2 regions of the Microbacterium sp. zg.Y1084 genome follow, and region 2 is predicted to be linked to the other one. Evidence: predicted binding sites of a transcription regulator. Region 2 holds the regulator's gene; the other holds the start of a gene.
What was found. The regulator LexA, encoded in region 2, represses DNA repair genes until DNA is damaged. The targets are predictions, from matches to a motif close to TCGAACANNTGTTCGA.
Positions count from the first base shown of each region.

Region 1 (15,575 bases), on a different contig from region 2:
GGCGCCGGTGCTGGTGCTGGACGAGCCCACCTTCGGCCAGGACCGCGCCCGCGCCGACGAGCTGCTGACACTGCTGCGCGACCTCAACCGCCAGGGAACGACGATCATCGTCGTCACCCACGACATGCAGCTGGTCACCGAGTACGCCGACCGCACCGTCGTGCTCGGCGACGGCCGTCTGCTCGCCGCCGGAGCGACGCCCGAGGTGTTCGCCGATGAGGCCCTGCTCGCGCGGGCGGGACTGCGTCCGCCGCCCCTGCGGGAGGCGCTGCGCGGGGTGACGCGGCATCCCCGCCTGCAGTCCGTGGTGCGCCTGGCCGACCTCCCGGGAGGCGGACGATGACGGTGGTGGCCGATCCCTACGCCGAGGCGGCACCCGCGCCCGCGGCACGGTTCCTCTACGGACTGAACCCGCTGGCGAAGTTCCTCGCCCCGCTCCCGGCGATGACCATCCTCGTCTTCGCCCGTGACCTCACCACACCGCTGGCCTTCCTCGTGCTGTCGTATCTGGTCGTCATTGTGGGCGCCCGCTGGACGCCGCGGCTGGCGGCGACGCTGCTGGCCGCCGTGCCCCTCGGCATCCTGCTCATCGGCTTCGGGATGAGCGTCTGGGTGGATGCCGACCGGGTCGCCGCCACCGCCCCGGTGCTGCAGGCGGGCAGCTGGACGCTCTATGCCGGCGCGCTGCAGATCGGCATGGCCACGGCGCTGCGGCTCGGCGCGATCGTCGCGCTGGCACTGATGGCCGGCTTGACCACCACCGGCCCCGACCTGGTGCGCGCGCTCGTTCAGCAGCTGCGCGTGCCGTACCGGGTGGGCTACACGGCGCTGGCGGCCTTCCGGTTCGTGCCGCGGTTCCGCTACGAGCTCGACGTGATCCGCCAGGCACACCGGGTGCGCGGCTCGCACGGCGGCCGCGGGCCGTTCGCCGCGATCGCCCGCGGTGCCGGATACCTCGTGCCGCTGCTGGCGGGGGCCATCCGTCACGCCGAGCGGGTGGCGCTGGCGATGGATTCCCGCGCCTTCGGGGCCTACCCCGACCGCACCGAGCGGCATCTCGTGCCCTGGCGCACCCGCGACACCGTCTTCGTCGTCGCCTTCTGGATCGTGACCGGGGCGCTGCTGGTCGTCTTCTGGCCACGGGGCTGACCTCCCCGCGAACGACGGATGCCGCGACCCCCGGTGGGGCCGCGGCATCCGGGTGCGTCAGGTGCAGGTCAGCGCTTGCCGGCGATCTTGCGGCTGACGATGTCGCGCATGATCTCGTTCGTGCCGCCGTAGATGCGGTGCACGCGCGCGTCGAGGAACGCCCGGGCGATGGGGTACTCGGTGATGTAGCCGTACCCGCCGTGCAGCTGCACGCAGGTGTCGAGGATCTCCCACTCGCGGTCGGTGGTCCAGAACTTCACCTTCGCGGCCTCTTCGCCGGTGAGCTTGCCCTCCTTGTAGGACATGAGCGCCTTGTCGAGGTACGCCCACATGACGTCGACGGTCGTGGCGACGTCCGCCAGCTTGAAGCGAGTGTTCTGGAAGTCGATGATGCGCTCACCGAACGCCTCGCGGCTCTTGGTGTACTCCACCGTCCACGCCAGGGCGGCCTGCGAGGCGGATGCCGCGGCGATGCCGATCGACAGACGCTCGAGCGGCAGGTTCATCATCAGCTGGACGAAGCCCTGGCCCTCGGTGCCACTGATGAGGTTCTCCTCGGGCACGAAGACATCGGTGAACGACAGTTCCGCGGTGTCGTGGCCGTGGGAGCCCATCTTGTGCAGCTTCTTGCCGTGGTCGAAGCCCTCCATCCCGTTCTCGAGGATGAGCAGGCTGAAGGCGTCGGGGCGGGTGCCCTCGCCGGTCTTCACGAACGTCACCACGATGTCGGCGGTCTTGCCCGAGGAGATGAACGTCTTCGCGCCGTTGACGATGTAGCCGCCGTCGACCTTCTTGGCGGTGGTCTTGATGCCGCGCAGGTCGCTGCCGGCGCCGGGCTCGGTCATCGCCAGGGCGCCGAGCACCTCGCCGGTGGCCATGCGGGGCAGCCACTTCTCCTTCTGCGCCTGCGTGCCCATGTGCACGATATAGGGCACCGCGAGATCGTCCTGGATGCCGAACGCGCCCGCGAGCGACCCGGCGCCGGCGCCGATGACCTCTTCGTTGACGATCGTGCGGAAGCGGTAGTCCTGCAGCATGCCGGCGCCGCCGAACTCCTCGGGGACGGACAGCCCGATGAGGCCGGATTCGCCCGCGGCGAGCATGGTCTCGCGGTCGATCTCGCCGTCGGCATCCCACTTCTCGCGCTTCTCGTTCGTCGCGTAGCGCTTGATGAACTCGCGGACGACCTCGCGGAATGCCTCGTGGTCCTCGTCGTAGATGTCACGCTCCATGGCGCGCCTCCTTCGGTGTCGGTCGGCGCCGCGGCCGCCGTGCTTCTGTGGATCCGGGTGCGACGCTGCGCCCGCTCGGGCGGCGCCGCCATGACCCGAGTCTAGGCTCTGGGCCGGTCTCGAGGTGCGCGTTTGTGGGATCGGATGCCGTGAAGTGCGGAACTGAGTTCCGGACTCTGGAGGGTGACGCTAGCCCGGGTATGCCGGCGCCGGAGGGAGCTCGAAGAACTCCTCGAGCGAGTGGAATCCGCCGTCATGGTAGGCGCGGGCGAGGTCGTGGCCGAGGTAGCGCAGGTGCCACGGCTCGTACGCGTATCCGGTGACGGGCGCGTACCCGTCCTCGTACCGCACGATCCAGCCGTACTCCCACGCGTGCGTGCGGATCCAGCGGTCGGCGGCGCTGCCCGCAAGGCCGTCGAGGGTGCCGCACCCGTCCACGCACGACACGACGTCGGCCGCGAGGCCGGACTGGTGCTCGCTGTATCCCGGCCGGGCGCTGACCAGCTCGGCCTCGGCGGCGCCCAGCCGGGCGACCTGCGCGTCATGGATCGACTGCTGCATGCCGAAGGAGCGGTACCCGCTCTGCACCCCGAACTCCGCGCCCGCCGCGCGCGCAGCATCGGCCATCGCCTGCAGCGCCGCGGCCGCGTCCTCACGGAGGATCACCTGGTTGCCGCCCTGCATGGAGCCGGCGGACACGAGCGACGCCGGAACGTGATCGGGGACGGAATAGGGTCGCTGCTTGTTCACGACGGCCCACAGCCGCGCCGGATCGGACAGGTCGATGCACAGCGCCGCCCCGCGGGCGACGGCCTCGCGGAAGACGGCGGCACCGCCCGCGGCGGCGATCGCGGCGGCATCGTCGCCGGCTTCGAGCGCCGCCGAGACGGCCGGCTCGGCGCAGATGCCCTCGACGGCCGCCGGCGCCGGCGGCGTGTCCGCGACCGCATCCGCGACGGGCGGCGGGGTCAGCGCGGGCACGGGAAGAGCCGTCACCCGCGGCGCGGGAGCCGCGGCGGGCGTCGGTGAGAGCGCGTCGCCGCTGCCGTCGCCGGAGCCCGACAGCAGCGTCACGAGCGAGACGCCTCCCCACACGATCAGCACGGTCAGCAGCGTGAGCACGACGGCGCCGCGTCGCCGCGCCGCTCGGCGCCGGCGCCGTGGGCCCGGGGCCACGGGGGCCGTCGCCGTCGCGGTCGCCGTTCCACCGCGCGCCGAACCTCGCGCCGTGCGCAGCGCGCGTCGCGATTCGGGCGGTCGGGGGTCCGTCACCCCTTCATTGTCCCCCGTCGCGGCGCTCCCGACAGCATCGGCCGCGCGGGAGTGTTCGAGGTGCGCCGCGCCGCCGCATTGACAGAGTGTCGAAGATCTGTTCCCATGGAACGATGCGGTGGCAGGGTCAGGAGCTCGGGGTGGTGGACGCCGATGCGCTTCCGGGAATGGAGCGCATCGACGGCCTGGTGCGCTCGGTCACGACGCCCGAGTTCGCGGGGATGACCTTCCATGAGGTGCAGTGCAAGTCCGCGCTGAACCGCGTGCCGGCGGTGTCGGCGATGCCCTTCGACTGGACGGTCAACCCCTACCGGGGCTGCAGCCACGCGTGCGTCTACTGTTTCGCGCGCGGCACCCACGAGTACCTCGACATGGATGCCGGGCGCGACTTCGACTCGCAGATCGTCGTGAAGATCAACGTCGCCGATGTGCTCGCGCGCGAAGTGCGGCGCGGGTCGTGGGCGCGCGAGACGGTCGCGCTCGGCACCAACACCGACCCGTATCAGCGCGCCGAAGGCCGCTACGGGCTCATGCCGGGGATCATCGGCGCGCTCACCGAATCGGGCACGCCGTTCTCGGTGCTCACCAAGGGCACGCTCATCCGTCGCGACCTGCCCTTGCTGCGCGACGCCGCCCAGCAGGTGCGGGTCTCGCTGGCGATGTCGATCGCCGTGGCCGATGAGTCACTGCGTGCCGCGATCGAGCCGGGGGCGCCGTCGTTCCAGGCGCGGCTCGACACCGTGCGCGCGGCCCGCGAGGCGGGGTTCCGCGTGACGGTCTTCCTCATGCCGATCGTGCCGCACCTCACGGACTCGGTCGCGGTGCTCGACGATGCGCTGCGCCGCATCTCCGCCGCGGGTGCCGGGCGCGTGGTGTGGGGCGCGATGCACCTCCGCCCCGGCGTGAAGCCCTGGTTCCTGCAGTGGCTCGCGCGGGAGCATCCGGAGCTGGTGTCGTCGTACCACGGGCTCTACCCCGGGGCATCCGTGATGGCGCCGAAGGCGTACCGCACCTGGCTCGCACGACGGGTGCGGCCGCTGCTGCGCCTTCACCGGCTCACCGGTGGCGAAGAGGACGACGAGCCCCGCCGTCCCGCACGCCCCGGCCCCGTGGTCACGACCGCTCGCGGGCGGGCGGCCGCGGCCGCGACGGCGGCACCGGCGCTGTTCTGACGGCGGCAGGCCCGCCCTGCGGCGACGCGCGCCCGCGGCATCCCGTCACGAGCGGCACCCCCGCACCCCGTCAGCGCGGGAGCACCCCGGCACCCCACCCACGGAGCGGCACCCTCGGCGCCCCGTCACGAGCGCAGGAGATGCGACCAGCGCAGGACGAATCCGCGCCGGAACCGCCTACGCCCGCGACATCTCCTACGCCGGGAACGACGAAGCGCCGACCGCCCCGGGAACGACGAAGCGCCGACCGCCCGGGTGGGGGCGACCGGCGCTTCGGGAGCGTGCTTACGCGTCGACGTCGGCCAGCTGACGGCCGGCGATCTCCTCGAGGAGGTCGTCGCCAAGGCGCACCTCGTCGAAGGGAGCCTCGATCTCGGCGCGGTCGAGCATCTCGGTCATGCGCCGGCGGCGCTGACGCGGGATGAGGGTGACGACGCGGCCCGCACGACCCGCGCGGCCGGTGCGGCCCGAGCGGTGCAGGTACGTCTTGTACTCGTCGGGCGCGTCGGCCTGGATGACCAGGTCGATGTCATCGACGTGGATGCCGCGGGCGGCGACGTCGGTGGCGACGAGCACGCTGACGCGTCCCTCGGTGAGGCGCTGCAGGTTGCGGGTGCGCTTGGCCTGGTTGAGGTCACCGTGCAGCGCGACGGCCGGGATGCCGGCGTCGTCGAACTGCTCGGCGAGCATCTCCGCGTAGGCGCGGGTGCGGGCGAACACGAGGGTCTTGCCCTCGCGGTCCACGAGCGAGGTGAGGATCTCGGCCTTGTCGCGGTGGTCGATCACCAGGATGCGGTGGTCGATCGTGCTGGAGTCCTGGTCTTCACCGGCGACCTCGTAGACGGCCGGCTCGACGAGGAACTCGTCGACCAGCGCGGCGACCTCGCGGTCGAGTGTCGCGGAGAACAGCAGCTTCTGCGCACCGTCGGCGACGAGGCGCAGGATGCGCTGCATCGGCTCGAGGAATCCGAGCTCCGACATGTGGTCGGCCTCGTCGAGCACGACGATCTGCACCTCGGAGAGGTCGAGCTTGCCCTGTGCGACGAGGTCCTCGATGCGACCGGGCGTGCCGATGATGATGTCGACGCCCTTCTTCAGCGCGCCGACCTGGCGCGCCTGGGGCACACCGCCGTAGATCTGCGTGGTGAAGATGCCGACGCTGCGCGCGATCGGCTGGATGGTGCGGTCGATCTGCAGCGCGAGCTCACGGGTCGGGGCGAGCACGAGCGCCTTGGGCAGGCGACCGAACTCGCGACGCTTGCCGGCCTGCGAGCGCAGCAGCGACTCCACGAGCGGAGCGCCGAAGGCGATGGTCTTGCCGGAGCCGGTGCGGCCGCGGGCGAGAACGTCCTTGCCCTCGAGGATCGGGGCGATGGTCGCCGCCTGGATCGGGAACGGGGTCGGTGCGCCGAGGTCCTGCAGGACGCGGACGATGTTGTCGCCCAGTCCGAGGCTCGAGAAGGTCACATCGGCGACCTCGCCGGCCTGCACGGCCTCGGCCTGCAGGCGCTCGTGCACGACGTCGACGTGGGCCTCCTGGGCCTTCGTCTTGGACTCGGCGTTCCAGTCCGAGCGAGCCGGACGGTCACCGGAATCGCGACGCGGGCGGTCGTCGAACGAACGCGCGGGGCGGTCGTTGAACGAGCGGGCGGGACGGTCGTCGCGCTGGGGACGGTCGAACGAACGCGCGGGGCGGTCGCCATACGAACGGGCGGGACGGTCGTCGCGCTGCGGACGGTCGAACGAACGCGCGGGGCGGTCGCCATACGAACGGGCCGGACGGTCAGCGGAATCGCGACGGGGGCGGTCGTCGAACGAACGCGCCGGGCGGTCGCCGTAGGAGCGGGCCGGACGGTCATCGCGCTGCGGGCGGTCACCGTACGAGCGAGCCGGGCGCTCGTCGTAGGAGCGGGCGGGACGGTCATCGCGCTGCGGGCGGTCGCCGTACGAACGGGCCGGACGCTCATCGTAGGAGCGGGCCGGACGGTCATCACGCTGCGGGCGGTCACCGTACGAACGCTTCGGGCGGTCGTCGTAGGAACGCGCGGGACGGTCATCACGCTGCGGGCGGTCGCCGTAGGAACGAGCCGGGCGGTCGCCCTGGGCACCGCGGTAGCCGTCGCGCTGGGGACGGTCGCCGGCCGAGCGGGCCGGACGGTCGTCGAACGAACGGGCGGGACGGTCGTCGAACGAACGACGGGGGCGATCCTCGGAGTGGCTGCGGATGCTGCGGGACGCGTCGCGACCCACCTTCTCCTGCGCGGTCCAGCGGCGCTTGGGCGCGGCATCCGTGGTCTGCTCGGGGGCGCGGTAGCCGCGGTGGCTGGGGCTCTTCGAGCCGGTGGTACCGGTCGATGCCTCGCCGGGACGACGCTTGCGGTCCTGGAAGCTGGTCTTCGCGCCGTAGCGGGGCTCGAAGTTCTTGGCCGGTCGGCCGCCTGCGGGCTTCTTGCTCTTGGGCATGGGAAATGTCCTTCTGGGTTCTCTTTCACACGAGAACAGCACCCGCTGGCACGCAGGTATAACCCGGACATCCGTCGGCCGGGGCCATTATCGATAGTGGTCATGCACGTCGATCGACGCCCACCATCGGCCCCTTGGACTCACAAACCCATCCACGCGCACCACGCGCAGTGTCCGAAGCCGACCAGACGAGTATACGGGTGCGACGCTGGGAAACCGCCCATCGGCCTACCATGACGGCATGACCACCCACATTCCCTACGACCCGACCGGCCGCCGCTTCACCGTGGAGGCGGGCGACACCACCGTCGAGGTGAATCAGGTGGGCGGTGCGCTGCGCGCATTCTCGGTCGATGGGGTCGACTTCGTCCCCCGCTACCGCGATCACCTCCCGACGCCCGCCGGCGCCGGCATCGTCATGGCCCCCTGGACCCATCGCGTGCGCGACGGCGTCTGGGTGCACGAGGGGACGACGCAACGGCTGGCGATCAGCGAACCGAAGACCGGCAACGCCTCGCATGGGCTGCTGCGCTTCACCGGCTACCAGCCCGTCGCCTATGCGAAGGACTCCGTCACCCTCGGTGCCGACGTCTACCCGCAGATCGGCTATCCGTTCCATCTCGCCACGGAGGTCACCTACACCGTGGCGGAAGGCTCCCTCACGGTGGCCCACCGGGTGATCAACCTGGGGGCCGAACACGCACCCGTCGCCATCGGCGCCCATCCCTACTTCTGCATCGGCGGCGCCGACACGGCCGGGCTGACGCTGCACCTGGATGCCGCGACGCGCTTCACCGTCGACGAGCGGCTGCTGCCGGTTGCGGAAGAGCCCGTCGACGAGGCGACCGACCTGCGCACCCCGCGCCGACTCGGCGACCTCGACCTCGACACCGCGTACGGCACGATCAGCCGCGACGATGACGACCTCGTCCGCGCGACCCTCTCACCGCACCGGATGGCCGCTCACTCGCGGTCTGGGCCGGTCCGGGCTTCGACTACGTGCAGGTGTTCACGACCGACCGGTTCCCCGGCGAGCGGCTCGCCGTGGCGATCGAGCCGATGACGGCGCCGGCCGACGCCTTCAACTCGGGCAGAGGGCTGCGCCGGCTCGCCCCCGGCGAGGAGTGGCAGCTGTCCTGGGGTACGGCCGCCCGCACCCCATAAGTCAGCGCTGGGTGTCGGATCCGCCGTCGTGGGTCTCGGATGAGTCGGACGCCGCGTCGGAGTCGCCGGCCTCGGCCGCACCGGACGCAACATCGGTCTCGTCGGACTGAGCCTCGTCGATGTCGGACGGTTGCGCCTCATCGGACTCGGCGGGTCGCCACTCGTCACCCTCCGCGGGCTGAGCCTCGTCGAACTCGGCGGGCTGCGCCCCGCTGAACTCGGACGGCTCGTCCGCGTCGGAGAGCTCGGCGGGCTGCGCCGCGTCGGACTCGGCCGGCCGCCCATCCTCACCCTCGGCAGGCTGCGCCTCGGAGAACTCGGCGGGCTGCCATTCGTGACCGTGGGTGGGCTCGACCTCGGCGCCCTCATCGGGCTCCTCCGCGGCGTGCTCGCCGGATTCGGCGTCGTGCCGCTCGCCGGGCTGTCCCGCGGCGTGCTCGCTCGGCTCCGCCTCGGCCTGCTCGCCCGTCTCCGCCGGCTCCGCCACGTCGTGCTCGGACCACTCCGCCTCGGACTGTTCGCCGGACTCCACCTCGGGCGGCAGCTCGGCAGCCTCCGCTGCGGGCTCCACGCCCTCGACCTCCGGCTCGCCGGACTCCGCGCGCTCGTCGGCCTCAGCGCTCTCGCCGGACTCAGCGCTCTCGCGGGGTGAGACAGCGGATCCGGCAGCCTCATCGAACCAGTTCGACTCCGCAGAAGACGACTCATCGCCGGACGGGTCGGCGTCGACCTCAGCGTCGGGCTCAACGGCCCCGACAGGCCGCTCAGCGGCATCCGGCTCCTGCGTCGCCGGCGCGTCGAGGTCGGTCGCCGCACCGCCGGTGGCCGCGCCGGCGACCGCGATCGGGTTCGTCGACCCGAGTGCCCGCAACTCGCGCCGCGTGAGCGGCACACCCGTCGTCGGCACACCCGTCGTCGGCACACCCGTCGTCGGACCACCAGTCGCCGCGCCGGCCACCGCCACGGCGACCGCGGGCGCGGGCGCCTCGGTCGGCACCGCGGCGCGCTTGGCCTCACGACGCTCGCGCGCGCCTTCGACGAGGTTGTAGAGCGTCGGCAGCACGAGCAGAGTCAGCACGGTGGACGAGATCAGCCCGCCGATCACGACGATGGCGAGCGGCTGGGAGATGAACCCGCCGCTGCCGGTGATGCCCAGCGCCATCGGCGTCAGCGCGAAGATCGTCGCCAGCGCGGTCATGAGGATGGGACGCAGACGTCGCGCGCCGCCGGCGATGGTGGCGTCGTGAGCGGAAAGCCCCTTCACGCGGTACTGGTTGACGAGGTCGACCAGCACGATGGCGTTGGTCACCACGATGCCGATGAGCATGAGCACGCCGATGAGCGATGCGACGCCGAGCGGCACCCCGGTGGCGATCTGCAGCAGAATCGCGCCCGTCGCCGCGAAGGGCACGGACACCAGCAGCAGCAGCGGCTGGCGCAGCGACTTGAACGTCGCCACCATCACGATGTAGACGATCAGGATCGCCGCCAGCAGGGCCAGGCCCAGCTGGTAGAAAGCATCCTGCTGCTGAGAAAGCACGCCGCCCACGCTCGCGTCGGCCGAAGCGGGCAGGTCTGCGTCGGCGAGCGCCTCGGTGACGACGGCCGACGCGGCGGTGAGGTCGTCTCCCGAGGGGGTGACGACCACGGTGGCGGTGCGCTGGCCGCGCTCGGCGGTGATCGAGGTCGGGCCCTCGCTCTCCTCGACCGTCGCGACCTCCGACAGCGCCACCGGACCCGTGGCGGTCGGCACCTGCAGACTCTTCAGGTCCTCCAGCGTCGCCGGCACCTGCGAGGCGGCCAGGTACACCGTGAGCGTCGTGTCGTCGATCTCGACCGACCCGATCTGCTGCGGCTGCATCGTCCCCGACACGAGCGCGCCGACGGCGACTTCAGACAGCCCGCGCTGAGCGGCGGCGTCGCGGTCGACCACGACGGCGATGTACGGCAGCGAAGCGGCGAGGTTGGTGGTGACCTGCTCGACCCCGTCGCGTCCTTCGACCGAGGCGACGACGGCATCCGTCGCCTCCTGCAGTGTCGTCTGGTCGGGTGCGGTGACGTCGATCTCGATGTCGCTGGACCCGAATCCGCCCTGTGCGGACAGTGCGACGGTGCCGACGTCGGACAGCCCGTCGACGGTGTCGAGCACGTCTTCACGCACGGTGATCTGGTCGGCCTCGGGGTCGGTGGTGACCGAGAAGGTCGCCCCGCTCGACCCGCCCGAGAACGCGTCGACGAGAGCCGATCCGCTCGAGCCGATCGACACCTGCACGGTCTCGATGCCGTCGACGCCCAGCAGCGCCTCTTCGACGACGGCGGCTGCGGCGTCCTTTGCGTCGAGCGAGGCGGCGGGACCGAGATCCTGCGTCACGGTGAAGGTGTTCTGCCCGGTGTCGCCGAGGAAGTTCGTCTTCATGAACGGCGCCGCCGCGACCGTGCCCGCGAGGACCAGCAGGGCCAGCAGCAGGGTCACCGCCGAGTGGCGCAGCGTCCACCGCAGCACCGGTAGGTACGCCTTCTGCAGCCGCGACGGCGGCGCAGAGGGGTCTTCGGGGTCGATGGGCTCACCATCGGGTCCGATGAGCGCCTTGCCGGGGCGCAGGAACCAGTAGGCCAGCACGGGAACGATCGTCAGCGACACGAACAGCGACGCCGTCATCGCGATCGTGACCGTCAGCGCGAACGGCCGGAACAGCTCACCGGTCACGTCGCCGACGAAGGCGATGGGCAGGAACACCGCGACGGTGGTGATGGTGGATGCCGTGATGGCGGCAGCCACCTCGCGCACGGCCAGCAGGATGGACCGCAGCTTGTCGGCGGACCCGACATAGTGGCGCTTGATGTTCTCGATCACGACGATGGAGTCGTCGACGACGCGACCGATCGCGATCGTCAAGGCGCCCAGGGTCAGGATGTTCAGCGAGTACCCGAACGCCTGGATGCCGATGAACGTGATGAGCACGCTGGTGGGGATCGAGATCGCCGTGACCAGTGTCGAGCGCACCGAGAGCAGGAACAGCAGGATCACGAGCACCGCGAACGCCAGCCCGAGGAGCCCTTCCTCGGCGAGCGCCGCGATGGATTCCTGGATGAAGGGCGCCTGGTCGAACACCACGGTGAACTCGGCGGCGCCGTCGAGTGCCTGCTCGAGGTCCGGCAGCGCGGCGAGCACGCCCTTCGAGACGTCCACGGTGTTGGCGGCAGGCAGCTTCGTCACGGCGATCGTGAGCGCCGGCTCGCCGTCGACGCGCGAGATCGAGGTCTGCGGGTCCTGGTCGGCCTCGACGGTGGCGACATCGGAGATGGTGACGACGCCGGCGCCGAACTGGGCAGGGTCGGTCGGAACCAGCGGAAGCGCCCCGATGTCCTCGACCGAGGTGATCTTCGCGCCGGTCTGCACCGTCAGGGTGCGGTCGTCCTCCGTGATGCCGCCGCCGGGGAAGAGGACGCCGTTCTGGTCGAGGGCGTCGCTGATCGCCTGCTGGCTGAACCCCGCTGCGGCGAGCGCCGCCTGGTCGGGCGTGATGGTGATGCGCTGGCCGGCGCCGCCGACCACCTCGGCGGAGTTGACCCCGGGGACGTCCTCGAGGTCGGGGATGACCGTGGACTCCAGGAGCTGCTGGATCGACGTCTCGTCGTCGTACCCGGTGACGGCGAGCTGGATGACGGGGAGATCATCGATCGACAGGCTGAAGACCTGCGGATCGACGGATTCGGGCAGCTGACCCTTGATGCGGTTGATCGCCTGCGTGATCTTCTGCTCAGCGGTGGCCAGATCCGTGCCGTAGGTGAAGGCCGCCTGGATGATCGAGGCGTTGGTCGTGCTCGTCGCGGTGGTCGATTCGAGCCCGGGCACACCCTGGATGGCCGTCTCGATGGGGAGCGACACATCGTTGGACACCACCTCGGGCGAGGCGCCCGGGTAGGTCGCCACGACCGTCAGCGCCGGGAACTCGATCGACGGGATGAGCTCCTGCTTGAGGTTGGTCAATGCCAGCCCGCCGAACACGGCGGCGACGATCGTCACGAGGGCGATGAGCGCGCGGTTCTTCAGGCTCAGGACGGCGAGGTGAGACACGGGCTGCCTTTTGCGAGATGTCGATGCGGGGGGACGGGTCGCCACGAGCGCGGCCGATACGCGGATGTATCGGGTTCAGTATCCCATGCGGCATACTGCGCGGCGCGCCGCTCACCGTGGCAGCAGGCCACCGATCACCATGCCGATCGCCGCGGCGACGACGGCGGTGCCCAGCGTCGCGATCAGGTTGACCACGGCCCAGTCGCGGCGGCCGCGCTGCGCCATCAGTGCGGAGTCCACGCTCACGGTGCTGAAGGTGGTGAACCCACCCAGCAGGCCGACCCCCACGACCATGCCCCATACGGGCGCGAACGATGCCCCCGCCCCGACGATCACGCCCAGAACAAGGGACCCGATGACGTTGACCAGCAGGATGCCGAGGGGGAAGGCGTCGCTGCGCCCGCGCATGACGGCGGCATCCACCAGGTAGCGCACACCGGCACCCAGCCCGCCGGCCGCTGCGAGGACGCCCAGCTCTGCGAGGTTCATGCCGGCACCTCCGTGATGCGCGCCGCGGCCTGACGCCGGCCGATGACCACGCCCCACGCGGCGGCGGCCACCCCGCAGGCCACGCTCACCGCGGCCAGGAGCATGCCGGTCACCGGTGCCGCACCGAACAGCTGCACCGTCTGCACGGCGAACGCACTGTAGGTCGTGAATCCTCCGAGCACCCCGGTGCCCAGGAACGCGCGCAGCCGCGGTCGGCTCTGCCCGAGCCGGCCGACGACGAACCCCAGGGCGAAGGAGCCCGTGACGTTGATCGCCGCCGTCACCAGCGGAAGGGCGAGGGGGTGCGCTGCCGGTCCCCACGGCAGCACGAGAGCGGCGCGCGCGGCGACCCCGATGGCGCCGCCGAGCACCACGAAGACCAGGGTCAGCCAGGAGAACCGCGCCACGGGCTCAGGCTAGGGAACGGTCTGCAGGATCAGCGTACGGATCGCCGTCTCCGACGAGACCGACGCGTCCAGCAGGTGCCCCGACCGATACCGCGAGAACACGCGCGGGTCGATGTACGACCCTCGCGCGACCGACGGCGTGTTCCCCAGCGCCTTCGCGGCGCGCTGGACGGCGAGCACCTCCGCGCGCTTGCGGTCGCGCTTGGTGTCGACCGTCCCCACGCGTGCGAGGGTGTCGGCGGCGATGATCGTGCCCCGCAGGGTGCGGAAGTCCTTCGCGGTGAAGTCGCCGCCGGTGAGCGATCGCACGTAGTCGTTCACCTCTTTGGGAGTCAGCGCGACACGGCGCCGGCCGCGGGACCAGGCCAGCAGCGCCGCCGTCGGCCGCCCCGCCGTCAGGAGCGCGATGACGTCGGCGAGATCCGGGTCCTCCAGCTCGATGACCTGCCGCTTTCCGCTCTTGCCGGGGAAGTCGAGCGTGATCACCGGCGCGTCCACTCGCGCGTGCCGGCGCTGCAGCGTCGTGAGCCCTCGGTTGCCGGTGCGGGCGAGATGCCGCTCCGAGCCGATGCGCACCGCGGCCTGATCGAGAAGGCGGAAGGCGGCCGCCAGCACGCGATCGCGGTCGAGGCCGTCCTGGCGCAGCGACGCCGTCACCCGCCCACGTGCCCGTGGGAGCGCCTCGGCCAGCAGCAGCGCGCGGGCGTACTTGTTCTTGTCCCGCTTGGGCGCCCAGTCCGCGTGGTAGATGTACTGGGTGCGTCCGGCGTCGTCGACCCCGACGGCCTGGATATGCCCATTGGGCGCGGCACTGATCCACACGTCCCGCCATGCCGGCGGGATCACCAGCGCCTGGATGCGCTCACGGTCGGCATCGCCGCACGCGCGACCGGCGGTGTCGAGATAGCGATGGCCGGAGCCGGCGCGCACGCGCCGGAAGCCGGGGTCCACCCCGGGACGCACGCGTCGCAGACGCGGCACGGTCAGTGGTCGCGGAGCATGGTGATCAGCTCCGCCTTGCGCTTTCCGGAGTATCCGGCGAGGCCGAGTTCCTTGGCGCGAACGCGCAGCTGTGCGACCGTCCAGTCCTCGTAGTCGCCCGACTTCCCGCCGCGACGGCCCACCGCGCCGCGGCCGTCCCGCGCCGCTGCGTTGGACACGCGGGCGGCCTTCTCCTTCGACGCGCCGTCCTTGCGCAGCTCCTCGTACAGGTCGGGATCCTTCAGGCTGTTCGAGCCTCTTCCCTGGGGCATGGCGTGGCCTCCTCGCTCGCAGTCCTCCCGACGCTAGAACGTGCAGGAAAACGGCGCAGGGGGTTGACATCGGGCGCGCGCACGCTCTACCACCCCTCGCGAAGCAGAGTCAAGAGGTCGTAAGCAGACACACAGGATGGCTAGCGTGATCGACGAGCGCTGAACCGCGCCAACACCCGCTCCCCGGCGGGTGATGGGAGTACAGAAGAAGGAGCCCCATGAACATCGCACTCCTGATCATCATCGTCGTCGCGATCGTGCTCGCCATCGTCGGTGGCATGAACACCGCCCTCAGCTGGCTGCTGTGGGTCGCACTGATCGTCGGTGTCATCGCACTGATCGCCTTCCTCTTCCGCGTCATCAGCGGCAACAAGAGGGTGTAACGAAAGACCCCATGTGAGAGGGCCCGGCGCATCGCGCCGGGCCCTCTTGCCGTCTCGGGCGGGTCACAGCGCGCGCTGCGCATACACGCGCAGCGCGTCGCGCACGAGCTCTGCCCCGGCCTGGCCGCCATAGTTCGCTGCGAAGCGGGGATCCGCGACGTACATCTCCCCGAGTCCCGTCACGTACCCGACGATGCGGTCGCGCTCCGTCGGTGCCCCGGGAACCCCGGTCAGCCATGCGACATGGCGCGCGGCGAGGGACTGCGCTTCATCGCAGTCCGCGGGGATGCCGCGCGCGGCGGCATCCGTCCAGTCCGCGCCGAGGCGCGCGGTCGCCTGCTGCCACCTCTCGCGCTCCGCATCGCCCATGCTGCGCCACCACGCGTCGCTGCGCTGATAGGCGGCCGCCCCCCACCGCTCGGTGACCTCCTGCTCGTACCTCGCATGGTCGAAGCCGTCGAACATGTCCTGTGCCATGAGCTGCTCCCCTCTTCTCAGTGTCTCGATGGTCGA
Region 1 covers NZ_JANJGV010000004.1:155,945-171,519, reverse strand. The annotation lists gene NQ165_RS08935 (ABC transporter ATP-binding protein) at 1-343, shown strand, start outside; gene NQ165_RS08930 (energy-coupling factor transporter transmembrane component T) at 340-1,149, shown strand; gene NQ165_RS08925 (acyl-CoA dehydrogenase family protein) at 1,218-2,381, opposite strand; gene NQ165_RS08920 (M15 family metallopeptidase) at 2,571-3,503, opposite strand; gene NQ165_RS08915 (Rv2578c family radical SAM protein) at 3,767-4,825, shown strand; gene NQ165_RS08910 (DEAD/DEAH box helicase) at 5,111-7,288, opposite strand; gene NQ165_RS08905 (galactose mutarotase) at 7,530-8,351, shown strand; partial or broken gene NQ165_RS08900 (efflux RND transporter permease subunit) at 9,312-12,530, opposite strand; gene NQ165_RS08895 (CrcB family protein) at 12,642-13,019, opposite strand; gene NQ165_RS08890 (CrcB family protein) at 13,016-13,426, opposite strand; gene NQ165_RS08885 (DNA topoisomerase IB) at 13,436-14,407, opposite strand; gene NQ165_RS08880 (Rho termination factor N-terminal domain-containing protein) at 14,410-14,679, opposite strand; gene NQ165_RS08875 (hypothetical protein) at 14,898-15,062, shown strand; gene NQ165_RS08870 (MerR family transcriptional regulator) at 15,126-15,575, opposite strand, start outside.
Region 1: NQ165_RS08915 (Rv2578c family radical SAM protein) is a predicted target of LexA. The motif match lies at 3,743-3,758, and genes of this name have one in related genera.

Region 2 (15,575 bases):
GTACGCGTAGACCAGCGAGTGGGTGACCTGCTCCTTGGCCTTGCGGTACAGGCGCGAACGCTGACCCCGGTAGCCGGAGGCGCGCTCGAGGATGACGCGACGCTTCTTGTGGGCGTTTACTGCCCGCTTGACTCTTGCCATTTTCTTCTACTTCCTAACGTGCGGGGGAGCTCAGAGACCGAGCAGCTTCTTGGCGACCTTCGCGTCACCCGGGGCCAGGACCTGCTCCTGGTTCAGGCGACGGGTGCGGCGGCTCGCCTTGCCCTCGAGGTTGTGGCGCATGCCGGCCTGCTGCTTCATGAGCTTGCCGCTTCCGGTGACCTTGAAGCGCTTCTTGGCACCCGAATGGGTCTTCTGCTTCGGCATCTCTTCTTCCTTCGTTGCTGGTCCCGCGCAGGCGGGAGTCGGTATCCCGCGGTGCGGGGGTCTGTGGGGCCTATTCGGCCGGCTGTGCGGCGGAGTCGTCTCCGCTTGCGGCATCCGCTGCCTGGCCGTCGCCGGAGCGGGCCTGGCGTGCGGCTTCCTTGTTGGCCGTGCGCTGGGCGTTCTGCTCCGTCTTGACCTCGGACTTGTTCTTGTGCGGGGCCACGACCATGACCATGTTGCGGCCGTCGATGGTCGGGCTCGACTCGACGGTGCCGTACTCCGCGACGTCCTCGGCGAACTTGCGCAGCAGACGCACACCCTGCTCGGGGCGCGACTGCTCGCGGCCGCGGAACAGGATCATGGCCTTCACCTTGTCGCCGGCCTGCAGGAAGCCCTCGGCGCGCTTGAGCTTGGTGATGTAGTCGTGCGCCTCGATCTTCAGACGGAACCGGACCTCCTTGAGGACGGTGTTCGCCTGATTGCGCCGCGCTTCCTTGGCCTTCTGCGCCGCCTCGTACTTGAACTTGCCGTAGTCCATGATCTTGACCACGGGGGGCTTCGAGTTCGGGGCCACCTCGACCAGGTCGAGTTCGGCCTCCTGTGCCAGGCGCAGCGCCACCTCGATGCGGACGACGCCGACCTGCTCACCCGCGGGTCCGACGAGGCGGACCTCGGGGACGCGGATGCGGTCGTTGGTGCGGGGATCGCTGATGCGGAGCTCCTCTTACGTAGCGAATGGGTTCGGCCACCGCGACGGCCCGTCATCAAACGGTCCCTCGCGGGCGGAAGATTCGCACGTTCCACCCGCACAGCGCACCTGCGCCGGCTTGTGCACCCTAGCTACCCCGTGGAAACGGAGCGGAGTGCGTGGACCCGGTAGCCTGGAGCGGCAAGCGCGGGTGGGATGTGATCCTCTTTCGATCCGGGGTTGAACCCCCGGTGCCCGCGAAAGTCTAGCAGAAAGTGCGATGTGAACACGATTCCCGATGGCCAGGCCGATTCCACGGCGCACGCGAGCGCTCCGGACGCCGAGACCCAGGCCCGCTGGGACGAGCAGGACCGCGCGGCGAGCGCCGCCACGCGCGACATCGCGGATGTGCCCGCCGTCGAGGTGATCACGACCGCCGCCGTGCACCTGATGAGCGCCGCCGCCGTGAAAGTCGGCCTCGCCGACGACCCCGAGACGCAGCAGGACCTCGACGAGGCGCGCAAGCTGATCAACGCCCTGGCAGGTCTCATCACCGCCGGCGCCCCCGAGATCAGCGACATGCATGCCCGCTCGCTGCGAGACGGACTGCGTTCGCTGCAGCTGGCGTTCCGCGAGGCGTCGGTGATCCCCGACCCGATCGGCAAGGGCCCCGGCGAGAAGCTGACCGGCCCCGTCACCTGACCCGCTGCCGGGTGGGTGTCCGTCACGGACGCTCACTCGGCGCCGGGCACGCTCATTCCGGTGCGCGCAGCAGTTTCACAGTCAGCGAGTCGACCAGCACCGCGATGCGGTTGTCGGCCGCCCAGTGCGCGGCAAGGCGCTGCAGCACGGCATCGAGCTCGGCTTGGTCCAGGCCCGACATCAGCTGCAGCCGCACCACCAGCTCCGGCCCGCGAAGCCGGGCATCGGGATCGCCCGGCTCCACCGACAGGTCGAGCACGGCGAGCTCTCCCCCGACGCTCTCCTGCAGCCCGCGGTACACCTCCGGCGACGCGAAGCTCGGCTCCCAGGGCTGCCCCTGACCGATCGCCCACACGGCGGGACGGCGCAGCACGAACTCCGTCTCGGACGTGGGGTCGATCACGATGAGGTCGGTGTCGTCATGGGCCGCCGCGAGCGCGGTGCGCATGCCGTCGGCGGGTACGGGACGGGCGGTGGCATCCCACCGCTGCATCGCCTGCACCGAGGTGAACACGGGCAGCACGCTGCGTCCATCGGGCGCGGCGACGGTGACGATCGAGAGCTCCTGCGTCTTGTCGACGGCGAGCCCGGTCGGACCGACCCCCTCGTCGCCCTTCTCCGCCACGAGCGGGATCAGCAGCCTCGCCTGCCGATAGGCGTCGACCACGGCGACCTGGTCGCCCTCGCCCGCCCGGAACGCGAGGAGCGCCGCCAGCAGTGCCGGGTCGGCGGACCCGTCATCCCCGGCGTGCGGGTTGGATTGGAAGCTGCGTCCCTCCCACGCGACCCCGGCGGAGTCGGCGGTGTTGCCGCAGTGGTCCTCAGAAGCCGGCGACATCCAGCGCCTCGGCCAGGGTGAACGCCTCGGCATAGAGGGCCTTGCCCACGATGGCGCCCTCCACCCCCAGCGGCACGAGCTCGCGCAGTGCGGCGATGTCGTCGAGGCTCGAGATGCCTCCGGATGCCACGACCGGCTTCGGGGTGCGGGAGGCGAATTCGCGCAGCAGCTCGAGGTTCGGGCCGCGCAGAGTGCCGTCCTTGGTGACGTCGGTGAGCACGTAACGGGTGCAGCCGGCCGCTTCGAGGCGGTCGAGCACCTCCCACAGGTCTCCGCCGTCGCGGGTCCAGCCCCGGGCGGCGAGCGTCGTGCCGCGCACATCCAGCCCGACCGCGATCGCGTCGCCGTAGCGCGCGATGACGTCGGCGGCCCATTCGGGGTTCTCCAGCGCCGCGGTGCCGAGGTTGATGCGGCTCGCTCCGCTTTCGAGCGCGGCCTCGAGCGAGCGGTCATCGCGGATGCCGCCGGAGAGCTCCACCTGCACGCCCTTGACGTTGCGCACCTGCTTGATGACCTTGCGCAGCACCGCCGTGTTGTTGCCGCGACCGAACGCCGCATCCAGGTCGACGAGGTGGATCCACTGCGCCCCCTGCCGGGCCCAGGCCATCGCGGCGTCGACGGGGTCGCCGTAGGTCGTCTCGGAACCCGCCTCGCCCTGCGTCAGGCGCACGGCCTTGCCGGCGGCGACGTCGACGGCGGGGAGGAGGATCAGCTCAGGGGTGGACGCGAAATCGTTCATGGCTCCAGGTGCGGGCTCGGGATGCGCAGCGTCAGGCCGCGCAGGCACGATGTCAGACAGTAGTCGGGCGCAGCGCGCCGATCCAATTGGACAGCAGACGGATGCCGGCTTCGCCGGACTTCTCCGGGTGGAACTGGGTGGCCGAGAGCGGCCCGTTCTCGACGGCGGCGAGGAACGGCGCACCGTGACGGCTCCAGGTGAGGGCCGGCGCGGGGAACGGCGGGATGACGTCGAGCTCCCACGACTGCGCGGCGTAGGAGTGCACGAAGTAGAACCGCTCCTGCTCGAGCCCGCGGAAGAGCACCGACCCCTCGCCGGGCTCGACGGTGTTCCAGCCCATGTGCGGCAGGATCGGGGCGTCGAGCTCGGTGACGGCGCCGGGCCATTCACCCAGGCCGGCGGTGTCCTCGCCGCGCTCGACGCCGTGCTCGAACATCACCTGCATGCCCACGCAGATGCCCAGCACCGGCAGTCCCCCGGCCAGTCGCCGGTCGATGAGCTCATCGGCACGGCTGGCACGCAGCGCGTCCATCACGGCGCGGAAGGCACCCACCCCCGGGACGACGAGCCCGTCGGCGTCGCGGATGAGTCCGCGGTCAGCCGTGAGCCGTGCATCGGCCCCGGCGGCGACGAGCGCCTTCACCGCGGAGTGGACGTTGCCCGATCCGTAGTCGAGCACCGCAACGAGAGGCCGGGCGGCCTCGCTCACAGAGCGCCCTTCGTGCTGGGGATGCCCTGCACGAGCGGGTCGAGGGCCTTGGCCTGGCGGAACGCTCGCGCGAACGCCTTGTACTCCGCCTCGGCGATGTGATGCGGATCGCGACCTCCCAGCACCCTGACGTGCACGGTCATTCCGGCGTGGAAGGTGATCGCCTCGAACGTGTGACGCACGAGCGAGCCCGTGAAGTGGCCGCCGATCAGGTGGAACTCGTAGCCGGCGGGCTCCCCCGTGTGCACGAGGTAGGGCCGGCCGCTGATGTCGACGACGGCCTGAGCCAACGCCTCGTCCAGAGGCACCAGCGCGTCGCCGTAGCGGGAGATCCCGCTCTTGTCGCCCAGTGCTTCGCGGATCGCCTGGCCGAGCACGATCGCGACGTCCTCGACGGTGTGGTGCGCGTCGATGTCGGTGTCGCCGGAGGCCCGCACCGTGAGGTCGGTCAGCGAGTGCTTCGCGAAGGCGGTCAGCAGGTGGTCGAAGAAGGGCACGCTCGTGTCGATGTGGCTGCGACCGGTGCCGTCGAGGTCGAGGTCGAGCTCGACGGACGATTCGCTGGTGGCGCGGCGCACAGACGCGGTGCGCGCCTCGGGACGGGTCATGACCCCGAGTCTATCGACGCCAGCGCGTCGAGGAACGCGGTCGTCTCCTGCTCGGTCCCCGCCGTCACCCGGAGGTGGTGCGGGATGCCGACGTCGCGGATGAGCACTCCCCTGTCGTAGAGCGCCTGCCACGTGGCGGCGGGGTCGGCGACGCCGCCGAACAGCACGAAGTTCGTCCACGACTCGTGGGGCTCGTATCCCAGCGCCTCCAGGGTCGCCGAGATGCGGTCGCGCTGGGAGACGATCTCGTCGACCATGCCCAGCATGACCGGCGCGTGCCGCAGCGCGGCGGTGGCGGCCGCCTGAGTGAGTGCGCTGAGGTGGTACGGCAGCCGCACCAGCCGCAGGGCGTCGATCAGCGCGGGATCGGCTGCGAGGTATCCCACCCGCGCTCCGGCGAAGGCGAAGGCCTTGCTCATGGTGCGGGACACCACGAGCCGCTCGCGCCCCGGCATCAGCGTCACCGCCGACCGCGCGTCGCGTGGGGCGAACTCGACGTACGCCTCATCGACGATCACGACACCGGCTGTGGCCTCGTAGACCGCCTCGACCACGTCGAGTGACAGCGGCGTTCCGGTGGGGTTGTTCGGCGCGCAGAGGAAGACCACGTCGGGCGCCGCCTCCGCGACCTGCGATGCCGCGTCGTCGGGAGCGAGGGTGAAGTCGTGCGCGCGGTGACCGGCGACCCAGGTGGCTCCCGTCCCCCGCGTCAACAGCGGGTACATCGAGTAGGTCGGCGCGAAGGAGAACGCGGTGCGGCCGGGACCGGCGAACGCCTGCAGCACATGCTGCAGCACCTCGTTCGAGCCGTTCGCCGCCCAGATCTGGTCGCGGGACAGGCCGTGGCCGAGGTACTCGGCGAAGGCCTCGCGCAGCGCCGTGAACTCGCGGTCGGGGTAACGGTTCACGTCGCGCAGCGCACGAGCGACGGCGTCGAGGATGTCGCCCGCGACCTCGTCGGGAACCGGATGCGTGTTCTCGTTGACGTTCAGAGCGACGGGGAGTGCCGCCTGCGGAGCGCCGTACGGCGTCTGGCCGCGCAGATCGTCGCGGAGGGGGAGGTCGTTGAGACTCGGGATCACCCCTCCCATGCTAGCCAGCCCGGCCATCAGTGGGCTCGGCCCCAGGTCGGAACGTATCGCCCTCGCACCCGGCCTCACGGCGCGGCGGTGTACTCCCAGGGGATGGACAGTCGCTGACCGGCGGCGACCACGGAGGACTCGAGGGCGTTCAGCCGCACGATCTCGTGGATGACGTCGCGCGGGTCGGCCTGGGGCGCGACCTCTTCGGCGATCGACCACAGCGATTCGCCCGCAGCGACGGTGACCATCTGGAACGAGCCGGCCGGAGCGGAGCGGTCCCCGCTGGCGAGTGCACCTCCCCCACTGAGGGCGGCGGCGCCGACGGCGATGACGATGGGGAGGGCGGCGAGACCGGTGAACACCCGGCGACCGCGGGCGGTGAGCCGCAGCCGCGTGGCGGACGACGTCGGTCCGGCGAGCTGGATGGTGGTCATGGAGTCCTCCTCTGTGGCGATCTTCGCATCCGACCTTCGGCCAGGAAGGCCGGATGCGAAGTTCTTTTCCGAAGTTATCTTCGATGTTCTAGGGTGTCAAGCACGGGACCGGTCGGATATCGAATCGCACGCGACACGCGTGGACCTCTGCGCCGCGGCATCCGGCACCGGATACGGTTTCGATAGGAGCACCCCATCACGGACCTCCGACATTCGAAGACGCTGCCTCGCGCGGCGAGACGGGAGAAGGCTCGATGACCGACGCGACACCGGCCGGCCGCGAGCGGGACAAGCCGCAGACGCGGCGGCGCAAGAGCCTCAGCGAGAAGCAGCTGGCGATCCTCGAGGTCATCCAGCGCTCGATCGCACGGCATGGCTACCCGCCGAGCATGAGGGAGATCGGCGACGCGGTGGGACTCAAATCGCTGTCGAGCGTGACCCATCAGCTCAATCAGCTCGAGCTGAGCGGATACCTCCGGCGCGACCCCGGCAAGACGCGCGCCATGGAGGTGCTGATCGACCTGCCCGGCTCTGCCGCCGAGAATCCTGCCGATGCCGCGCCCAGCGTCGGCGACGCCGCGCTCGTGCCGCTCGTCGGCCGCATCGCCGCGGGCGTGCCGATCACCGCCGACCAGCAGGTGGAGGAGATCTTCCCGCTGCCGCGCCAGCTGGTGGGCAAGGGTGACCTGTTCATGCTGAAGGTCAGCGGCGAATCGATGATCGATGCCGCGATCTGCGACGGCGACTGGGTGGTCGTCCGCTCGCAGCCCACAGCCGACAACGGCGACATCGTCGCGGCGATGCTCGACGGCGAGGCGACGGTCAAGACGTTCCGCCAGCGCGACGGTCACACGTGGCTGCTGCCGCGCAACAGCGCGTTCGAGCCGATCCTGGGCGACGAGTCGGTCGTGCTGGGCAAGGTGGTGGCGGTGCTGCGCGCGGTGTAGCCGCGACCGCGCGTACGCCGCGTGACATGACGAGGGGATGCCGCACTGCCGCGGCATCCCCTCGTGCGTCCCCGCCGGGAGGTCAGGCCCGCACCGCCACCTCCTCGCGCACCGCGCGCGCGGCCGAGACGAGGTTCTCCAGCGACGCGACCGTCTCGGCATAGCCGCGGGTCTTCAGTCCGCAGTCGGGGTTGACCCACACCTGGCCGATCGGCAGCTCGGTGACGGCGCGCCGCAGGAGGCCCGCGATCTCGTCGACGGACGGCACCCGGGGCGAGTGGATGTCGTACACGCCTGGCCCGACGCCGCGCGCGAAGCCCGAGGAGCGGATGTCGCCGATCACCTCGCCACGGCTGCGGGCCGCTTCGATGGAGGTGACATCGGCGTCCAGCGCAGCGATCGCATCGATGACGACGGCGAACTCCGAATAGCACAGGTGCGTGTGCACCTGGGTGGCGGGGACGGCGCCCGCGGTGGCGAGACGGAACGCACCGACCGACCACTCCAGGTAGTGCGGCTGGTCGGCGCTCTTCAGCGGCAGCAGCTCGCGCAGGGCGGGCTCGTCCACCTGGATGATGCGGATGCCGGCCGCCTCGAGGTCGGCGATCTCATCGCGGAGGGCGAGCGCCACCTGGTCCGCGGTCTCGCCCAGCGGCTGATCGTCGCGCACGAACGACCACGCCAGAATGGTCACCGGCCCCGTCAGCATCCCCTTCACCGGAGCCGCGGTGAGGCTCTGGGCGTAGGCCGACCACCCCACGGTGATGGGGGCCGGCCGAGAGACGTCGCCCCACAGGATCGACGGGCGGGTGGCCCGCGATCCGTAGGACTGCACCCAGCCGTTGCGGGTGACCGCGAAGCCGTCGAGGTTCTCGGCGAAGTACTGCACCATGTCGTTGCGCTCCGCCTCGCCGTGCACCAGCACGTCCAGCCCCAGGCGCTCCTGCAGCTCGATCACCCGGCGGATCTCGTCGCGCAGGAAGCCGTCGTACTGCGCGGCGGTCAGTTCTCCACGCGCAGCGGCGGCGCGGGCACGGCGGATGTCGCCGGTCTGCGGGAAGGAGCCGATCGTCGTCGTCGGCAGCACGGGGAGTCCGAGCTCACGCTGCGCGGATTCCCGCGTGGCGGCTGCGGCCCGCGAGTAGTCGTCGGGACTCAGCGCCGCTGCTCGCGGCCGGACCGCCCCGTCGCGCACGCCGGGGGCGGCGTGCCGGTCGGCGAGCGCAGCGGATGCCGCCGCCAGCTCGTCGGCGATGCCCTCGCGCCCGACCTGCAGCCCCGTGGCGAGCGTGGCGACCTGCTGCACCTTCTGGTCGGCGAAGGCGAGCCAGGACACCAGGCGGGGATCGAGGTCGGGCTCATCCGCGACGTCGTGCGGCACATGCTGCAACGAGGTCGAGGTGCCTGCGGCGACGGCGCGGGCACCGAGGGCGCGCAGCGCGTCGAGTCGCTCCCAGGCGGCGGCGAGGTCGCCGCGCCACACGTTGCGGCCGTCGATGACGCCACCCACCAGCGTCTTGCCGTCGAGGCCGGGGGCGGGCTCCGGCACGCCGCCCCGGTGCAGGTCGAGCGCCACCGCCTCGATCGGAGCCGCGGCGAGCGCCCGCCACGCCTCGGCCGACAGCCGGCCGTAGCCGGCGGCGACAAGCACGGCGGGACGGTCGGCGGCGTCGCCGAGCAGCGCATAGGCGCGGGCCGCGGCTTCGGCGAGGGCGGCAGGCGACGCCGGCAGGCTCTCGCTCACCAGCGCCGGCTCGTCCAGCTGCACCCACTCCGCGCCCGCCGCGCGCATGGCGGCGAGAAGCGCGCGGTACACCGGCAGCAGCTCGTCCAGGCGCGAGAGCGGGTCGAAGCCCTCGGGCGCGGCATCCGTCGCCTTGGCCAGGGCCAGCAGCGTCACCGGGCCCACGATCACGGGCCGGACGACCACCCCGTCGGCACGCGCTTCGGCGACCTGGCGCGCGAAGCGGTCGCTCGACAGCGCGAACCGCGTCTCGGGACCGATCTCGGGCACGAGGTAGTGGTAGTTGGTGTCGAACCACTTCGTCATCTCCAGCGGCGCACGCTCCCGGTCGCCGCGTGCCGCTGTGAAGTACGCCGTCAACGGGATCGTCCCGTCCGCGGCACGGAGGTCGGCGAACCGCTGCGGCAGCGCGCCCACCGTCGCGGCGGCGTCGAGCACCTGGTCGTAGAACGAGAAGGTGTCGGGGATGGCGGAGTCCCCGGCCCCCAGCCCGAGCGCTGCGAGGCGCCGGCGGGTGCGCCGACGCAGGTCGGCAGCCACCTGCTCGAGCCCTTCGAGATCCAGATCGCCGGCCCAGTGCGCCTCGACGGCGCGCTTGAGCTCGCGGCGCGGGCCGATGCGCGGGTAGCCGAGGATCGTACCGGCGGGGAACGTGGCGTCGGTCATGATGCGGTCTCCTTGTGTGGGGTGAGGATGCCGCCCTCGCGGAGGACGGACAGGACGGTCTCGTGGTCGTTGAAGGCGTAGAGGTGCACGCCGGGGGCGCCGCCGGCGACGACGGCGCGGGCGAGATCGGCGGCCGCTGCGATGCCGATGTCGCGCTGGCCTGCGGCCGACGGCTCGACCTCGAGCGCGATGGCCAGCTCAGACGGCAGGTCCTCGCCCGTCAGCTCCAGCACGCGACGCAGGCGTGCGGGCGAGGTGATCGGCATGATGCCGGGCAGCAACGGAATCGTCACCCCGGCCGCGCGCGCCCGGTCGACGAAGGCGAGGTAGACGTCGGGGTGGAAGAACAGCTGCGTGATCGCCAGCGTGGCCCCGGCGGCCTGCTTGGCCAGCAGCGCGTCGAGGTGCTGACCGGCGTGGCGAGACCGCGGGTGCCCCATCGGAAAGGCCGCGACGGCGATGTGCGCGCGCGGGCGCGGCGCGACGCGCGCTGCACCCGGCAGTCCCGGGATCGCATGTTCGGTGTACGGGGCGTGCTCGGCCTGCACCCGGTCGATGAGCTGCACGAGTTGTGCCGCGCTCTCGAGGTCGCCCAGGAAACGGTCGCCCTCGGCCGCCCCCGCGGGCGGGTCGCCGCGCAGCGCGAGGAAGCTCGTGATGTCGGCGTCGAGGAACTCGCGGATGAGTGCCGCGGCCCCGGCGTAGGTGTTGCCCACGCAGGTGAGATGGGCCAGGGGCTCGACGGCGGTCGTGCGGCGGATGTGGCGCAGCACCTCGAGGGAGTCTCCGCCGGTCGATCCCCCCGCCCCGTACGTCACCGACAGGAAACGGGGACCCGCGGCCGCCAGGCGTGCGATGGTCTCGCGCAGGTGGCCGGCGGCGGCGGCGGAGCGCGGCGGATACAGCTCGAACGAGAACGGCACGGTCGGTGCGCTCGCGTCGGGCGACAGGCTCATGGGGGCGTCCTCGGAGGTTCCGGGAATGCGGCCCGGACGGCCGCATCCACGCACAGCGTGCGTTTCTCGCGGGCGGGTGCCGGGCTCGGCTGTCGCTCCTGCCGCGCTCGGGGAGCCGGCGACGATGGGGCCACGGTAGCGACGCTCCCGTGCGTGCGCGACGGATGTGACGCACTGTGTCCCCGCGTAACGTTGTGCGCATGGTGGACGTTCTCCCGTACGGTTCCTGGCCATCCCCGCTCACGGCCGAGCAGGTCTCGGGCGCGGCGCCGCGCCTGGAGGGCGCGCGCTTCGTCGGCGACGAGGTGTGGTGGGGGGTGACGCTCCCCGCGGAAGGCGGCCGCACGGCCGTGCGCCGGCGGCGGGCCGACGGGACGGCGGCCGACGTGCTGCCGGCGCCCTGGAACGCACGCTCGCGGGTGCACGAGTACGGCGGCGGAGCTTGGACGGCCTCCCCTGAGGGCACCCTCTACTTCGTGGAGAAGACCGATCAGCGTGTCTACGCGGTGCGCCCCGGCGCCGACCCCGAGCCCCTGACCCCGGCCGACGGCGATGTGCGTCACGGCGGGCTGAGCTGGCAGGCCGGCACCCTGCTCGCGGTGCGCGAGGACCACACCGCACCCGGGGTCCCGCGACGCGCGATCGTCGCGATCCCCGTGGACGGCGGCGCGGTGATCGAGCTCGCCGGGGGCAGCGACTTCGTCGTGCATCCTGCGCTCAGCCCCGATCGCCGCCATCTCGCCTGGGTCGGCTGGAATCACCCCGACATGCCGTGGGACCGCGCCCGACTGTATGTCGCGGAGATGGAGGCCGGCGTCGCGGTGCGGCCCGTGGTGCTGACCGACGGCGAGACCTCACCGCTGCAGCCGGTGTGGACCGATGAGCGGCACCTGCTCTTCAGCGACGACCCCACCGGCCGCTGGAACCTGTGGCGACGCGACGTGCTCGACGACGCCCCCGCCCAGCCGGTCGCCCCGGCCGACGCCGACACCGGCGGACCGGTGTGGGTGCTCGGTCAGCGCTGGTTCGCGCCGTTGCCCGATGGGCGCATCGTGGCGGTGCGCACGCACGGCGGCGACGACGTCGTGCTCATCGATGCGCACGGCGCCGCGCAGAGTCTCGGTCTGCCGCTGACGGCGGGCGTGTCGGTCGAGGACGTCGCCGGGACGCGCGTGCTGCTGACCGGAGCCGGCATCGACACCCCCGCCGGACTGTGGCTCGTCGACGTCGACGAGCCGGCCGCCGCGCAGGCGCTCGTCGGCGGCGAGCCCGCCTGGGCGCCGGAGTGGACCCCGATCCCCCGCGCGGTGACGGTGGAGGGCCCGCACGGCCCGGTGCACGCGTTCGACTACCCGCCCACCCACCCCGGTGTCGTCGCCCCCGACGGGGAGCTGCCGCCCTACGTGGTGTTCGTGCACGGCGGGCCCACCGCCCACGTCGCCGCCGCCGCATCGGGCAGGATCGCCTACCTCACCAGCCGAGGGATCGGCGTGCTCGATGTCAACTACGGCGGCTCCAGCGGCTATGGCCGCGCGTACCGCGAACGCCTGCGCGGCCAGTGGGGCGTCGTCGACGTCGACGATGTGGCTGCCGCAGCCCAGGGCCTGGCCGACGCCGGGCGGGCGGATGCCGCGCGCCTGGCGATCGCCGGCGGTTCGGCCGGCGGGTGGACGGTGCTGTCGGCGCTCGTGGGCACCGATGTGTTCTCGGCGGGCATCTCCCGCTACGGCGTCGGCGATGCCCGCACCCTCGCCGAGGACACGCACGACTTCGAGGCGCGTTACCTCGACGGACTGATCGGCCCGCTCCCGGAGGCCGAGGCGGTGTACGTCGAGCGGTCGCCGCTGAGCCGGTCGGATCGCTTCCGCGTGCCGGTGCTGCTGCTGCAGGGCGCCGAGGACGAGGTGGTGCCCCCGTCGCAGTCCGAGGCGATACGCGACGCGCTCGCCTCCCGCGGCATCCCCCACGCCTACGTCCTCTACGAGGGCGAGGGCCATGGGTTCCGGCGTGCGGAGACCGTGGTGCATGCGCTCGAGTCCGAGCTCGCGTTCCTCGGGCAGGTGTTCGGGTTCGCCACCCCGGGTGTCCCGCCGCTCGAGCTGACGCGGGCGGACTGACAAGTGGGGGCCGCCATCACGGCGGGCCCCCACTCCTCAGGTCAGGCGTCGGTGCGGAACCGCTCCAGCTCGGCGGCCAGTCGCGGCGACACGTGCGCGTGCAGGGCGGTGCCCTCCTCCTCGTGCGACTGCGCGACGATGTGGCCGGTCTCGTGCGCGGCCGAGACGAGGTCGCCCCGGTCGTAGGGAACGAGCGCGTGCACTTCGACCGCCGGCAGCGGCAGAGCCGCTTCGACGACGGTGCGCAGTTCGTCCACGCCCTCGCCGGTGCGCGAGGAGACGAAGAGGGCGTCGGGCACGAGTCCGCGCAGCACGAGACGGGTGTCGTCGTCGACGAGGTCGGCCTTGTTGAACACGACGATCTCGCGGATGTCGCGCGCGCCCACGTCGCCGATCACGTCACGGACCGTGGCGATCTGGCTGGCGGGGTCGGGGTGCGAGGCATCCACCACGTGCAGGATGACGTCGGAGCCCGACACCTCCTCGAGCGTGGAGCGGAACGCCTCGACGAGCTGGTGCGGCAGGTTGCGCACGAAGCCGACGGTGTCGGTGAGGGTGTACACGCGACCGTCAGCCGTCTCCGACCGGCGCACGGTGGCGTCCAGCGTCGCGAACAGCGCGTTCTCGACGAGCACGCCCGCGCTCGTGAGCCGGTTGAGCAGGCTCGACTTGCCGGCGTTGGTGTACCCGGCGATCGCGACGGAAGGGATCGTGTTGCGCTTGCGCTCTGCGCGCTTCGCGTCGCGCGCAGGGCCGAAGTCGCGGATCTGCCGGCGCAGCTGCGCCATGCGGGTGCGGATGCGCCGACGGTCGAGCTCGATCTTCGTCTCACCGGGTCCGCGCGAGCCCATGCCGGCGCCGCCGGCGCCCACCTGGCCACCGGCCTGGCGGCTCATCGAATCGCCCCAGCCGCGCAGGCGCGGCAGCAGGTACTCGAGCTGCGCGAGTTCGACCTGCGCCTTGCCCTCGCGGCTCTTGGCGTGCTGGCTGAAGATGTCGAGGATCACCGTCGTACGGTCGATCACCTTGACCTTCACGACGTCTTCCAGGGCACGGCGCTGGCTGGGCGCCAGCTCGGTGTCGGCGATGACGGTGTCGGCGCCGACCGCGGCGACGATGTCACGCAGCTCCTGCGCCTTGCCCCGGCCGACGTAGGTCGCCGGGTCGGGGTGGGGGCGCCGCTGCAGCACGCCGTCGAGCACGACCGCACCGGCCGTCTCGGAGAGGGCCGCCAGCTCGCGCAGCGAGTTCTCGGCATCCTCCTGCGAGCCCTGGGGGTAGACGCCGACGAGGACGACGTTCTCCAGCCGCAGCTGGCGGTACTCGACCTCGGTGACGTCCTCGAGCTCGGTCGACAGCCCGGGCACGCGACGCAGCGCCGCGCGCTCCTCGCGATCCCACTGCTCGCCGTCGCCGTCGCCATAGGCGGTCGAGGCGTCCTGCAGCGCCTGCGCGGCACCCAGCGGGTGACCGTCGGCACGGTCGCCGAACGTGCTGACCTTCACTCCCGGGCGCGCCTCAGCGCGCGCCAGCACCCTGTCCACCGGGTCTACCGGGGTGTGATCGGGGCTTTCGGGTGTGGTGGTGTCTGTCATGGATTCCTTTCGGGAGACCGCAGGGGCGGCATCCTCAAACTCTAGCTTTCCGCGCTGCGCGCGGCCTCCGCTACGCTCGCAGGATGGGGAACGATCACTACTTCAGTGCCTCCCCGTCCAGTTCCGATGATCTCCGTCGCATCCGGGTGACCCTGTCCGACCGCGCCGTGGACGTCATGACTGCGGGCGGGGTGTTCAGCCCGGGACATGTGGACTCGGGGACAGCGGTGCTGCTGACCAACACTCCGCCGCCTCCGCCCGGCGGGCACCTGCTCGACCTCGGCTGCGGATGGGGTCCCATCGCGCTGTCGCTGGCCATGGACGCGCCCCACGCGACCGTCTGGGCCGTCGACGTCAACGAGCGGGCGCTCGATCTCGTTCGCCGCAACGCGGAGGCATTGGGGCTTGACAACATCAACGCCGTGCAGCCGGGAGATGTTCCCGACGACGTCGTGTTCCGCACCATCCGCTCCAACCCGCCGATCCGCGTCGGCAAGAGCGTGCTGCACGACATGCTGCAGCAGTGGATCCCCCGGCTCGGTGAACGCAGCGACGCGTGGCTCGTCGTGCAGCGCAACCTGGGATCCGATTCGCTGCAGCGGTGGCTGGATGCCACCTTCGCCGACGGCTACAGCGTGCACCGGGCTGCCACGGCCAAGGGTTTCCGCGTCCTAAAGGTGCGGCGACACGGGACCCCGCCGACGGCGGAGATCTCCCTGCCCTGAGGCGGTCGCCGCGCAGGTCAGGCGAGTGTGACCTCGCCGGTGAACACCAGCGTGGCCGGCCCCGACAGCAGCACGTGCTCGCCGTCGTCGTCGGTGCGCACCCGCACGCCCAGCGTGCCGCCGGGCACGTCGACCTGCCAGGCGTCGGGCGCCGCAGCGCCCGCCCACAGCCGCACCGCGAGGGCCGCGGCGGCCACACCGGTGCCGCAGCTGAGCGTCTCGCCCACGCCGCGCTCGAACACGCGCATCGTGATCGCACCCACACCGCCGCGCACGAGCGGGTCGGCGGGGACGACGAACTCGATGTTCGCGCCGTCGCGGGGCTCCGGGTCCAGCAGTGGCTGCACCGTGAGGTCGAGGCCTTCGAGCTCGCGCCGGGTGGGCAGGGCGACCACCACGTGCGGGTTTCCGACGTCGATCCCCTGGCCAGGGCGGGCCACATCGAGCCCCCGTGCGCGCACGAGCACGTCGCCGTCCTCGGCCCGCCACACGCCGAGGTCGACTTCGAAGCCGTCCGCCGACCAGGTGACCCGCTTCACGCCCGCCCGCGTGCCGATGTCGAGATGGCCGGCGTCGGGCAGTGCCGCCAGCCCGGTGTCGACGAGGTAGCGGGTGAACACGCGCACGCCGTTGCCGCACATCTCCGCGATGGAGCCGTC
Region 2 covers NZ_JANJGV010000008.1:3,124-18,698, forward strand. The annotation lists gene rplT (50S ribosomal protein L20) at 1-141, opposite strand, end outside; gene rpmI (50S ribosomal protein L35) at 172-366, opposite strand; gene infC (translation initiation factor IF-3) at 437-1,078, opposite strand; gene NQ165_RS10100 (DUF1844 domain-containing protein) at 1,337-1,756, shown strand; gene NQ165_RS10105 (SseB family protein) at 1,809-2,594, opposite strand; gene priA (bifunctional 1-(5-phosphoribosyl)-5-((5-phosphoribosylamino)methylideneamino)imidazole-4-carboxamide isomerase/phosphoribosylanthranilate isomerase PriA) at 2,578-3,333, opposite strand; gene hisH (imidazole glycerol phosphate synthase subunit HisH) at 3,386-4,042, opposite strand; gene hisB (imidazoleglycerol-phosphate dehydratase HisB) at 4,039-4,650, opposite strand; gene NQ165_RS10125 (histidinol-phosphate transaminase) at 4,647-5,741, opposite strand; gene NQ165_RS10130 (LysM peptidoglycan-binding domain-containing protein) at 5,807-6,166, opposite strand; gene lexA (transcriptional repressor LexA) at 6,421-7,113, shown strand; gene metE (5-methyltetrahydropteroyltriglutamate--homocysteine S-methyltransferase) at 7,196-9,523, opposite strand; gene NQ165_RS10145 (methylenetetrahydrofolate reductase) at 9,520-10,479, opposite strand; gene NQ165_RS10150 (prolyl oligopeptidase family serine peptidase) at 10,680-12,596, shown strand; gene hflX (GTPase HflX) at 12,638-14,191, opposite strand; gene NQ165_RS10160 (class I SAM-dependent methyltransferase) at 14,275-14,916, shown strand; gene dapF (diaminopimelate epimerase) at 14,934-15,575, opposite strand, start outside.